4 regions of the Priestia sp. HNGD-A6 genome follow, and region 2 is predicted to be linked to each of the others. Evidence: riboswitches for the same ligand, from Rfam matches in the RefSeq annotation. Region 2 holds a riboswitch; each other region holds the start of a gene.
What was found. A riboswitch is a leader RNA that binds a small molecule or an ion and turns the genes downstream of it on or off. The one in region 2 is predicted to bind cobalamin.

Region 1 (3,180 bases), 320 kb from region 2:
ACGACAATTTCTTGGCTTCTAGGATCACAGCTTCTAATGGTTGTTATCTACGTAGCATTTAAGAAATACGTACCAACTGACGTTGTAAAATTTGCACAGCAGCTTAAATCTGCTTGGTGGCTAGTTGCTTATTATATTATTATGCTTGTTATCTCTTACCTAGGCTCATTTGGTGGAGGACAAGGTGTGCTAAGCAACCCGCTTGACTTAATTTTAATTGCTCTTGTTTCAATCGGTATTTTCTACTGGGCGAAATACACGGGTTTACCAAAAGCAGTTATCGATACGGATGATTAATAAAAAACACGGCATGAATTCATGCCGTGTTTTTCGTTTGTATAGGGGTGTACTCTATTTATTTATCAAACAGCCACGTTTTTAAGATAGCAGCATACTCACGAAAGTAGGCTTGAAGTTTAATTGAATTTGGTGTCTTTGCACCTAAAGGATAAACGTCAAAACCTTGACGCTTGGCAATAATAGAGGCGCGAAATAAATGAAAATCACTGCTAACAAGCACGACTTTTTTGTGTTGAATATCAACTTTCTTTTTAGTGAAAGTGAAATTCTCAAAAGTAGAAGTTGACTGATCCTCTTTTATCATTCGATTCTTTTTAATTCCTTCTTTTCGTAGAAAACGATAGGCTGCTTCTGCTTCAGAAATTTCTTCATCGGATCCTTTTCCACCCGTTACGATAACTTTTGTTTGTTTATGAGTCTTTAAATAAGATAAAGCCGTTTTTGCTCGTTCTTTTAAACTAGGAGACATTTGATCTCCGTCTACTTTGGAACCTAAAATGAGCACATAATCTGCTTTTTGCGGAACAGGCTGATGAGCGGTTTGATACATACAAAAAGACATGATTGCTATGTAAAGAACAAGCAAACTAATAAAGATATAAATGATTTTTTTCTTCAACTACGAGCACCTTCCTAGCTATTTCATAAGATGTTTGGAAAATAATTGTTATTATAGCATACGAGACCCAAATAAGTATAAACACAGTAATATATAATAATAGAAGAAAATCGTTATTGTGAATGGTTATAAAATTCGTTACAATAAAGAATAAATGATTTTAAAAGTGCCTCTAAGGAGGATAATAGGGAAATCGGTGTAAATCCGGTGCAGCCCCCGCTACTGTAAATGTGGATGAACCTGCAAAGACCCACTAGTCAAACTAGGAAGGATGCAGAAGTAAAATGAAGCATAAGCCAGGAGACCTGCTTTTAAAAACCCCTTATTTTTCGGTGGGAGAAATAAGTCAAGACAATGTGTTAATGAGCGCATGACCAAACCTTGACTTTTACAGTTAAGGTTTTTTTATGTGATAGGGAGTGGAAAAAGTGAAAAAAGGAAAACCTCTTATGATTCAAGGAACGCACTCAGACGCTGGAAAAAGCATGATTGCTACAGCGTTTTGCCGTATTTTTAAAGAAGACGGCTATCAAACTGCACCGTTTAAATCGCAAAATATGGCGCTTAATTCATACATTACAATGGATGGAAAAGAAATTGGAAGAGCGCAAGGAATTCAAGCTGAAGCGGCTGGAGTAGAAGCAACAACCAATATGAATCCTATTTTAATTAAACCAACTCGTGATCATGAATCTCAAATTGTCGTTCATGGAAAGCCGCTTCGTAATATGTTTGCTTTTCAGTATCGGCAAGAATTTTTTAATGAAGGTTTGAACGTTATCACGGAGTCTTATAAAGAGCTTGCCAATCATTATGATCGAATTGTGATTGAAGGTGCTGGAAGTCCTGCTGAAGTGAATTTGAACGATCGGGAACTGGTAAATATGCGCGTAGCAAAGATAGCCCAAGCCCCTGTTGTGTTAGTAGGAGACATTGATAAAGGAGGGGTTTTTGCGAGTCTGGTGGGTACTCTTCAATTGCTTCCAGATGAACATAAACCTAGAGTAATTGGAGTGTTAATCAATAAATTCCGAGGAGACTTAGAGCTTTTAAAACCGGGGTTGAAGTGGTTTGAAGAATACACGGGAGTTCCGGTACTAGGAGTGATTCCTTATATGCACGACGTGGAAATTGACGCTGAAGATTCGCTATCACTCAGAAATTACTCAACGCTTGTGAATCCGTTAAAAGAAATCGATATTGCGGTTATCTCGTATCCTCGCATCTCAAATTTTACAGACATTGATCCTCTAAGCTTAGAAGAAGACTGTCATGTGAGACTTGTAACCAAGCCATCACAACTAGGTACGCCTGATTTAATTGTTTTACCAGGAAGCAAAAATACGATTGAAGATGCGCAGTTTTTACAAGAAAGCGGCCTGGCTCTAGCCATTAATCAAGTCTTGAACGCAACGAACGCTCACGTTATTGGCATCTGCGGGGGATATCAAATGTTAGGCGAGACAATTACGGACCCCGATGCAGTAGAGTCCCGGATTGAATCTATTAAAGGGCTGGGTTTGCTTCCAGTGGAAACCGTTATGACAACCAGCAAAAAAACAGAAAGAGTTTCTGGATATGTTCAGTTAGAGAGTGAGAAGGTTTCGATTGAAGGCTATGAAATTCATATGGGAAAGACGGTTTCTAAAAGCATAACGGAAGCCTTTGCGGTGGTAGATGATCAAAAAGAAGGAACGGTTAAAGACAACATCATTGGCACGTATGTTCATGATGTGTTTCATAACGATGCTTTGCGTAGAGCTTTGCTTAATCAAATTCGTAAACATAAAAAATTGCCGCCTATTACGGATACATTCAACAGTCGCCTGCAAAAAGAGGAGTCTTTTTCAAAAGCAGCAGCATATGTGAGAGAAGCTGTAGATATGGAAAAGCTGTATCATTTAATAGACAACTATAAAAGCCCGGAGCAAGCACAAAAAGTGTAGCTTGTAGAGGTTTTCGCTTGTTTTTTCACCGAGAACTTTAGTACGCTATTCTACGTTGCCTAGTTCAACAGTCTAGCACTCGTAACAAATAAAAGATGATTGTTTCCAATACTATGTAGGATGGAAACATGGTTTATGGACAGGAAAATGAATGGTTAATGTAATGTAAAACATCACGCCTCGTTTCCTAGAGGAGCTGAAAGTATTGATTTTTAAACGTATTTTTTTAAACAAAGCATCTATTTTATACATAGTCAGTTTATTTATTGTATGTACTTCGGTGATTATGGGAGTATTTATTGGTACAGTTTCGTT
Region 2 (3,180 bases):
TGGAGATAGTAAAAAGGAAGCTGATTGGAGCTTTTTAATAATCACATCTGGCTGAGCCGTTGGAATTTGCAGTTTGATTTGATGGTCAGGCGTATACTCCATCGTACCTTTTTCACCAACAACTTCTGCTAGTGTTGTCATTTGAACGGGCGTAAACTTCTTATTCGCAAGCCCTGGACTAACTGCCACTTCAAAAATAGACTCAATTGGCTGGTGTACGACCGGTGAAGTAGTTTCACCTAAAATTGCTTGAAGCGCTTCTTCTGCCAGAGCTCGTGAAGCTGCTTTTTCTTCTTTTGTATTCTGAACATCTTCAATAGCTGAAGCCGTTTGCTTTACAGTCTCCTCTTGATCAAGAGCCCATGGTTCTGCTTCTTTTCGAAGTCGCTGATGCGGTCTTAGCGGCTGCTCTGTTTGGTTGAGGGTATATTTCCGCTGATACCCGCGCGGTGTAATCATTAAGTCATCGTAAAAGAACGTAGATGAATTTCCGACAACAACGGTAGTCAGCATGCCTATTTCATGATTTAACATGTCTTTTAAATTGGTCATTACCACTTCTTCACGGTCACGATAAGCGCTTTTCACAAGACCAACAGGCGTATCGGGGGAACGGTATTTTAATAAAATCCTTTGCGCTTCCACAATTTGTCTTGTGCGTCTTCCGCTTTTCGGATTATAAAAAGCTACTACAAAATCTGCTTGTGCAGCTGCTTCGATTCGTTTTTCGATTAACTCCCAAGGCGTAAGGTGGTCACTTAAACTAATCGTACAGGCATCATGCATCACGGGCGCCCCAAGGAGGGATGCGCATGAATTAATAGCCGAAATGCCAGGAATCACTTCCAGCTCTACGCCCGTTTCTTTTTTCCATCCTTTTTCAATCAACACTTCATACACAAGGCCGGCCATTCCGTATACTCCTGCATCTCCGCTTGAAATGACCGCCACGGTTTTTCCCGCTTCAGCTTGCTTTACGGCTTCTTGTGCACGGCTTACTTCTTCGGTCATTCCTGTACTAATAATTTGCTGATTCGTTAATAGTCCTTGAATTAATTCCACATAGGTTTTATAACCAATGATCATATCACTTTCTTGAATGGCTTCTCTTGCTCGCTGTGTAATATGTTCAAAGCTTCCTGGACCGAATCCAATAACTAACAGTTTACCTTTCATGCTAGCTCCTCCTTTATGCGTTACTTTTTACTTTGTCAATTCCTTCTATGGAGTCACTCTTTTCCGGAGAAACAAAACCGTTTTGATCATATTCATAAATAAGTGATTCCTTTATACTGCAGCCTCCTGCTAAATGTTCTTCAACAATTCGATGAGCTACGTTTTCAGTGACCTGCTTGTACCAATCTCCTGAAGGGTACACGATAGCTACAGGAGCATCTTTGCATCTTCCGTTACAGCGCGTACGGGTTGTGTGAACCGCTTCATCTAGATTCAGTTCAGTCACTTTATTTCGAATAGCTTGCGTGGCTTCTTCTCCACCTTTTCTCATACAGCTGCTTCCATTACAAATCAATACGTGATGCTTTGTTGCATTCAAGTTCCAAGTCGTCACACTCATTCGCTCCTTTACTAAAAAAACGCCTCTATCAATGATAGAGGCGCAGAAAATTCAAACTAAGTTTTTGCACTTCCACCTATATCCCGTAGGGTAAGCTTCGCATTAGAAAAAGGCTGGTTTCCTGACTTCGATTCATTACTTGATTGCGCCTTCCCGAATACAGTGGCATATGCAATCAGCTCCTCTTCACAGTGGCGGGTACCGCGCTGGCTTCACACCAGACTTCCCATTTAACGCAATGTGAACATTGCGCACCTTTTTTGCACGATATGTAGTTTTGTGCTACGAGAAAAACCCGCTTCGCTAATATGCGAGCGGGTAAAACGTCAGAATAAAAGTGTACACGAATGCCACTTTAAGCCAACGTTTCCCTTCCCGCTCCCCGGAGAAATAGAAACTTCACAATAAAGACAGGTCTCCTGACTTGTGTATCATTCTACTTGAGAACCTTCCCGTGATTTTTCCACAGTGGTTATACTCGTTCGTCCACACTTACAGTTGCGGGGGCAGTACTGGTCTTTCACCAGTTTCCCTATTAAGCCTTCTTGGCATCTTTACTGTTGCTGTTTGATATATATGAACCTTTTAAACTATCAGAATAATAGAAGTAACTACCATATCATAGCGTACATTTTTTTTTATTTCAACTCTATTCTTTTCGTAAGATACAAGAAGCTATAAAAAAACAAGAGCATAAAGTCAGCTCTTGTTTTTTCATTATATAGCTACTAATGTTAAATGAGGATCATTATAATACACGACTTCTGAAAGAACTTTACAGCCATTTGTTTTGGCAAAAGCTTCTCTCGCCTGCGTTTCAGTTTCAAATTCAAACATTTTCATTTCTTTTCCAGCATATACCGTCAGTACCCACATGAAAAGATTCGCCTCCGATTATTGTAGTGATCGCTATATCCACATTATGACGAAACCATATCCTTTTGAAAACCCATTCTACAAAACTTGTCACAAGAAACTTTTAAAAATTTAAAAACATTTTAACTTCTGTAAATGAACAAAATGTACAAAAGGTTTAAGCCGTATTATACCTCTTTAAAAAAGGTGCTTTTTTTACCAACTGTTGCTTCACCAGTAAAAAATATATAGTATTTATTAAAAAAAGAATCCGGACAGCCGGCTTCTTTTTTAGGAAAGGAAAGTACAGACATCATAGTCCCTTCCTGCTCTTTGTTTTGCATAAAAATACACTAATTAAATATTCCTTTCTTAAAGCAGAACCATGTTCGATTGGATATAGTGGTAAAGAAGCTTGTACGTATGGTTTAATGAATCTTGATGCGTTCTCTCAAACGCATGAGAAGAATCAATTCCTGGACCAATTAAGCCGTGTACGATGTCATGCCCGGCACGAATAGCAGCAGAAGCATCTGATCCGTAAAACGGATAAATATCTAATTTGTACTGAATATCGTGCTCCTTGGCTAGCTCCACCAAATGCTTTCTCAAACCGTAATGATATGGGCCGCTTGAATCTTTTACACAAATAGACACGGTGTATTCATCAGTAGATTGTCCATCTCCCATGGCACCCATATCAACCGCTAAGTATTCTACCGTTTGAGGCGTAATATTCGAATTTCCTC
Region 3 (3,180 bases), 2.1 Mb from region 2:
TCTGAATAAAACTTACGGAAAATCGGATCAATACTTGCCGTAGAACCCGCGATAATAGATGTTGATGAATTAGGTGCTACAGCCATTAAATATCCATTTCTTATCCCATTGCTTTGAACTTCGCTACGCAGTTCACTCCACGCTTCGCTCGTGTATTCACGTGTTTCAAAATAAGCGCCTGACTCAAAATCTGAGCCTTTAAATAATGGATATGCGCCTTTTTCTTTAGCTAAGTTCATGCTTGCCTGCACGGTTAAGTAAGAAATTTGTTCATACAATTCATCGCAATATGCTACCGCTTCATCTGTCTCCCATGCTATTTTCTTTAAGGCAAGCAAATGGTTCCAGCCAAATGTGCCAAGCCCTACTGCGCGGTACTTTTGATTCGTTAGCTTTGCTTGAAGTACCGGCAAATCATTTAACTCAATAACATTATCAAGCATGCGTACTTGAATTGGAATTAAACGTTCAAGTACATCTTCAGTTACGGCTCTCGCTAAGTTAATAGAAGAAAGATTACATACAACAAAATCGCCCGGATTCTTTGTAATAATAATTTTTCCGTCTTCCGTAATTTCCTCTGTTACGACCGTTGTACTTTGGTTTTGCGTGATTTCTGTACATAAGTTACTGCAGTAAATCATGCCCGCGTGTCGGTTTTGATTAGCTCGGTTAACCGTATCACGATAGAACATATAAGGAGTTCCGGTTTCAAGCTGCGAAAGCATAATGCGCTTGAAGATCTCAATAGCAGGCACTGTTTCTCTTGAAAGCTGTTCATTGTTTACACACTCAGCGTAACGAGTGCGGAACGAACCGCTGCCTTCTTCTTCATCATAAAAATCTTCTAACGAGTAGCCCATCAGCGTACGAACTTCGTGAGGATCGAATAAGTGCCAGTCTTCACGTGCTTCTACTTTTTCCATAAACAAATCTGGCAAACATACGCCAGTGAATAAATCATGCGTGCGCTGGCGTTCATCACCATTGTTCAAACGCGCGTCTAAGAATGAAAAAATGTCTTTATGCCAAACGTCTAAATATACGGCAATAGCTCCTTGTCGTTGACCTAGCTGATCGACACTTACAGCCGTATTATTTAGCTGTTTCATCCATGGAATTGTTCCTGATGATACGCCTTTAAAACCTTTTATATCACTTCCTCGGCTTCTAATATGACCGAGGTAGACACCAATTCCGCCTCCATTTTTACTAAGCGTGGCCAAATCTGTATTGCTATCATAAATACCGCGTAAGCTGTCATCAATCGTATCAATAAAGCAGCTAGATAGCTGTCCGTAGCTCTTTCCTGCGTTTGAGAGTGTTGGTGTGGCAACCGTCATATATAGACTAGAAAGCGCCCAGTACGCTTCTTTTACTAATGCTGTTCGATTTTCTTTCTTTTCTTGAGACATCAGCGTCATAGCAATGATAAGAAAACGTTCTTGCGGTAATTCGTATACACGCTTATCATGTGATGTCGCTAAATAGCGATCTGCTAATGTCAGCAATCCAATGTATGTAAATAAACGATCGCGTTCAGGAATAATGACTGAAGCAATTTCATTAATTTCTTCTTCTGTATATGTTTTTAATAGCTGTTTATTATAAATGCCGATTTTTGTTAGTTCTTGAATAAGCTGATAAAACGAACCGTACTTCTCTTTTTTATCATAACCTCGGTTGTCCGCTGCTTTTCGATATAGTTCGTTTAAATAGACGTCTGCCGCCACGTACGTCCAATCTGGTTCTTCCATTGAAATACGCTCTAGGGCTGCCAAAATTAGTACGTTTGCAACCTTTTCGTCCGTCATATTTTCCTTTACTGTAACAGTTTGAATAACCTTTTCCTCATACAAAGAAAAATCAAGCTGCGTAAATTCTTTTTTTAAACGTTCAATATATGCAGTTAATTCATGTAGAATTGTAGGCTTTAATGTATTCACCATAAATATGGCTCCTCTCTTCACTTCAAAATAAAAAATCGCTCACCGTACCTCGGTGAGCGAATAGAACGAAGATAGAAGAAGACACTAAGTCTTTTCTCAATCCTCGCTCTACCCTCTCACCTCCCGAAGAAGATAAAACGACATAAAAAAGGCAGGTCTCCTGACTTATGCTTCTTTTTACTTTAAGGCCTTCCCATGATGTTTACTCACAGTGGATTTCCTTATTTCATCAGCATTCACAGTTGCGGGGACAGCTTTGGATTTTCACCAAATTCCCTTTTAAGTCTTTTTATCAGACACCTTTTTCACTGGAAAACACAAAATATAGTATTTTATTATTGTTTAACAAACAACATATTGTGTTATGTTATAAACACATTATATAGGACAACTTAGAAAACTATCAACCTATTTTCAAAAATAATTTTGTTTTTTACGATAAAATCCTTCGACTTTTTTCATCAAACTACTCCATCATAACATGTTTTGACACGCTTGATGGAACAATGTGCTCTTTTTAAAAAATTTGTCCTATTTTTCTACTAAACATTGCCAACATCAATAAAAAACCGTTTTTCATAAAAAACGGTTTTTAATTATTTGTATTCTTTTTCAAATGCTGTGATTGTTTTGATAAACTTTTTATCAATATCGTATCCGATCCCCGGTTTTTCCTTCACCTTTATTACTCCGGCTTCTACCTCTACTTCGGGCTTAATAATATCTTTTTCCCAATAGCGAGACGACGCAGAAATGTCACCTGGTATCGTGAAAGAAGGCAGTGTGGCAAGGGCGATATTATGAGCTCGTGAAATCCCGGCTTCTAACATTCCGCCAACCCAAAGCCTTACACCGTGTAGGGCGCATAAATCATGAATTTTTTTTGCTACAGACATTCCGCCAACTCGACCGATTTTCACATTGATAATCTTGCAGCTTTTTTGTTCGATTGCATGACGTGCATCTTCATAGCTCACAATACTTTCATCTAAGCAAATCGGCGTCTTCATTTGCTTTTGTAATAATCGATGATCAAGGATATCATCCGAACTTAACGGCTGTTCGATCATCATTAAATTCAATTCATCTAGTTTTTTCAATGAATCACTATCGCTTAACTTATAGGCTGAATTGGCATCAGCCATAAGAGGAATGCTTGGAAATTCATCTCGAATTTGTTTCAGTAGCTCATAGTCAGCGCCTGGCTTAATTTTCACTTTAAAGCGCTTAT
Region 4 (3,180 bases), 2.1 Mb from region 2:
CGTACTAACTTCAGAACAACAATAATTTTACATAAAGATGTAAAGATTTAAAGGTTAAAAGAGAAATGTATAAAATCTGTAAAACAAAAGAACAGTTACGCGTTAAATATAGGAGTAAAAGGTTCTTCACGTGTTTTTTCGGATAATAAGAGAAAGTAATTTTGATCATTGAGGAGGAACTTAGAATGTTTGGATTTGATGCAGATGTATCGCCATTAGTGCGAATTAAAGTAATTGGAGTCGGCGGTGGAGGAAATAACACCGTTAACCGTATGATTGAACATGGTGTACAAGGGGTAGAATTTATCGCCGTTAATACGGATGCTCAGGCGCTTAATTTATCTAAAGCAGATGTGAAAATGCAGATTGGTGCGGCATTAACGCGAGGATTAGGTGCAGGAGCTAATCCAGAAGTAGGAAGAGAAGCTGCAGAAGAAAGCAGAGAGCAAATTCAAGAAGTACTGCAAGGCGCAGATATGGTATTCGTAACAGCTGGCATGGGGGGAGGCACTGGTACTGGAGCAGCTCCGGTTATTGCCCAAATTGCCCGTGAACTAAATGCTTTAACAATTGGAGTAGTTACTCGCCCTTTCAAGTTTGAAGGAAATAAACGTACCAAGCAAGCAGTAGGCGGTATTACTGCGATGAATGAATCGGTAGATACCCTTATTGTCATTCCAAACGACCGCTTGCTTGAAATCGTTGATAAAAAGACACCTATGCTTGAAGCATTCCGTGAAGCAGATAATGTTCTTCGCCAAGGTATTCAAGGTATTTCAGATTTAATCGCTGTTCCGGGGCTGATTAACCTTGACTTTGCTGATGTAAAAACAATTATGTCTAATCAAGGATTTGCGCTTATGGGTATCGGACGAGCTTCGGGATCAGATCGAGCAATTGAAGCAGCGAAAAAAGCGATTTCTAGTCCGCTGCTAGATGCATCGATTGATGGAGCAAGAGGCGTGCTGCTGAACATTACGAGCGGCAGCAGCCTGAGTCTTTACGAAGTACAGGAAGCAGCAGATATTGTCACGTCCGCTTCTGATCAGGACTTAAATATGATTTTTGGATCTGTGATTAATGAAGATTTAAAGGACGAAATGATGGTAACCGTTATTGCCACTGGATTTGATGATGAAGATATTTCACCATCAGCTTCCACTTCTAGAGTTTCAAGAGCACGCTACTAAATTAAATAACCAGCTTTTATGGTGGCAATTGTTTTTCAATTGCCTTAAAAGGGAATCCGGTGAAAATCCGGAGCGGTCCCGCCACTGTAACAAGGAGCCTTATGTCAAAAAGCCACTGTCTATTTAGAGACGGGAAGGCGGTATAAGGCAATGACTTGAAGCCAGGAGACCTGCCATAAATCGCAGCACACAATAACCTACGAGGATAGGGAGGTGTTTTGGCAGAATCAAAAATACGATAAACAAGGGATACGTTTATCTGAATTTGTTGTGAAGGCAAGCACTTCTTTTTAGAAGTGCTTTTTTTTGTGTATTAAAATAGAAGGTGGAAAAATGAATGATAAATAATAAAAAACTTGTATCTATGATATTTCTCGTGTTACTTTGCCTCACTGCTTGCGCTCCTAATGAAGAGAGCGTAAGTATAAAAGAAAGAAAGAAAACGGATAAAAGTGTGACGTTTTTATTTAATTTTACATCTGCAACGCTTGATCCTCATACGGACGATAATTATACAGCAGTTCGTGGGGGAGTAGGGGAGACGCTTGTTAAAATCAACGACGATTTAAAAATAAAGCCTTGGCTTGCTGAAAAGTGGGAAACGAAAGATAACGGCCTTATATGGACATTTATGATAAGAAAGAACATCATGTTTCAAAACGGAAAAGCGCTGGATGCAAATGCCGTTAAGTCTTCTCTTCAAAGAACGATAGACCAAAGTTATGCGATGAAAAACGCTTTAAATATTAAAGAAATGAAAGCGAACAGTCATGCGCTGACAATTACATTAAAAGAACCAATGCCTAAATTTCCTTCTGAATTAGTGCATCCAAATACAGCTATTATAGATGTTGATGCTTCTAATATAGCTAAGAAGCCCATTGGTACGGGTCCATTTCGCGTCTTGTCTTTTGATCAAGGAAATCAAGTAAAATTAGAAAGATATGAAAATTATTGGGGTGGAAAAGTGAAATTGAAAAGTGCGATCTTTGGATTTAACGAAGATGCTAATGCGCGAGTTGCTGCTCTTCAATCTGGAACAGCCGATATTATTTATCGCCCGCCTTTAGAAAGCTTGGGCACTTTACAAACAGATCCGTCTTTTAAAGTAAGTGGAGTACCTAGTGTGCGCACCCATTTATTGCTTTACAATCAAACCAATGACGCATTAAAAGACGAAAATGTAAGAAAAGCTATCGATACCTTATTGAACCGAAAAGAAATTGTTAGCAGCATCATGAACAATCAAGCGGCAGCGGCTCGAGGTCCATTTTTACCCCAATTTCCTTTTGCTGATAGTACTGCTAATGAGCAAAGAGGTATGACATCTGCTAAAAAATATTTAGAGAAAGCAGGCTATCAAATCAAAAATGACAAAGCAATCAAAAATGGAAAGCCACTATCGCTCTCTCTTGTCACATACAGTTCTTTGCCAGAACTGCCTTTAATTGCTCAGCTTCTACAGTCTAATGCCAAAGAGTTAGGAATTACTATTAAGATTCACCTAGTTGAAGATAGCGATGAATATGTAATGGCAAAAGATGATTGGGATTTAGCATTGTACAGCCTTATCACAGCACCTAGAGGAGATGCCAGCTATTATTTAAGTACGAACTATTTGCCCGGCGGTGGTTTAAATGCCAGCCGGATTAATGATGATACGCTAACAAAAATGATAGAACAGTTAAATTCAACAGTAGATGACGCAAAACGAGATCAGTTAGCCAAACAAGCAACCGCTTTGATTAATAGAAAAATGCTGACGTCATCGATTGTACATCCAAACATTGTTGTTGCTTATAATCAAAAAGTGAAAAACTGGACAACAAATCCAAGCGAGTATTATATGCTGACTCAGCATTTAGACGTAACGCCGTAGTTAACATTGCAGCATAAGCAGAGAAAAGAAAAAGTATACAATGATCGCTAAAAGGATGTGACAGTAAACGTGCAAGAAGTACAAATGTATCAAATTAAAGAAGTAAAAGAA

Region 1: linked by a shared signal. The riboswitch ahead of SCI76_RS25635 (cobyric acid synthase) and the one ahead of SCI76_RS00705 (ferredoxin) in region 2 are both predicted to bind cobalamin.
Region 3: linked by a shared signal. The riboswitch ahead of SCI76_RS16105 (ribonucleoside-diphosphate reductase subunit alpha) and the one ahead of SCI76_RS00705 (ferredoxin) in region 2 are both predicted to bind cobalamin.
Region 4: linked by a shared signal. The riboswitch ahead of nikA (nickel ABC transporter substrate-binding protein) and the one ahead of SCI76_RS00705 (ferredoxin) in region 2 are both predicted to bind cobalamin.

The regions. Positions count from the first base shown of each region.
Region 1 covers NZ_CP138621.1:4,926,288-4,929,467, forward strand. Annotated here, with positions in the region: gene SCI76_RS25625 (APC family permease) at 1-297, shown strand, start outside; gene SCI76_RS25630 (YdcF family protein) at 356-919, opposite strand; cobalamin riboswitch at 1,067-1,247, shown strand; gene SCI76_RS25635 (cobyric acid synthase) at 1,339-2,865, shown strand; gene SCI76_RS25640 (iron ABC transporter permease) at 3,071-3,180, shown strand, end outside.
Region 2 covers NZ_CP138621.1:136,079-139,258, reverse strand. Annotated here, with positions in the region: gene cobJ (precorrin-3B C(17)-methyltransferase) at 1-1,176, opposite strand, end outside; gene SCI76_RS00705 (ferredoxin) at 1,190-1,570, opposite strand; cobalamin riboswitch at 1,670-1,850, opposite strand; cobalamin riboswitch at 1,968-2,147, opposite strand; gene SCI76_RS00700 (hypothetical protein) at 2,294-2,452, opposite strand; gene SCI76_RS00695 (hypothetical protein) at 2,620-2,775, opposite strand; gene SCI76_RS00690 (M42 family metallopeptidase) at 2,804-3,180, opposite strand, start outside.
Region 3 covers NZ_CP138621.1:3,154,569-3,157,748, reverse strand. Annotated here, with positions in the region: gene SCI76_RS16105 (ribonucleoside-diphosphate reductase subunit alpha) at 1-1,949, opposite strand, end outside; cobalamin riboswitch at 2,082-2,268, opposite strand; gene menC (o-succinylbenzoate synthase) at 2,546-3,180, opposite strand, start outside.
Region 4 covers NZ_CP138621.1:2,281,567-2,284,746, reverse strand. Annotated here, with positions in the region: gene ftsZ (cell division protein FtsZ) at 186-1,190, shown strand; cobalamin riboswitch at 1,193-1,383, shown strand; gene nikA (nickel ABC transporter substrate-binding protein) at 1,528-3,069, shown strand; gene SCI76_RS11485 (GNAT family N-acetyltransferase) at 3,139-3,180, shown strand, end outside.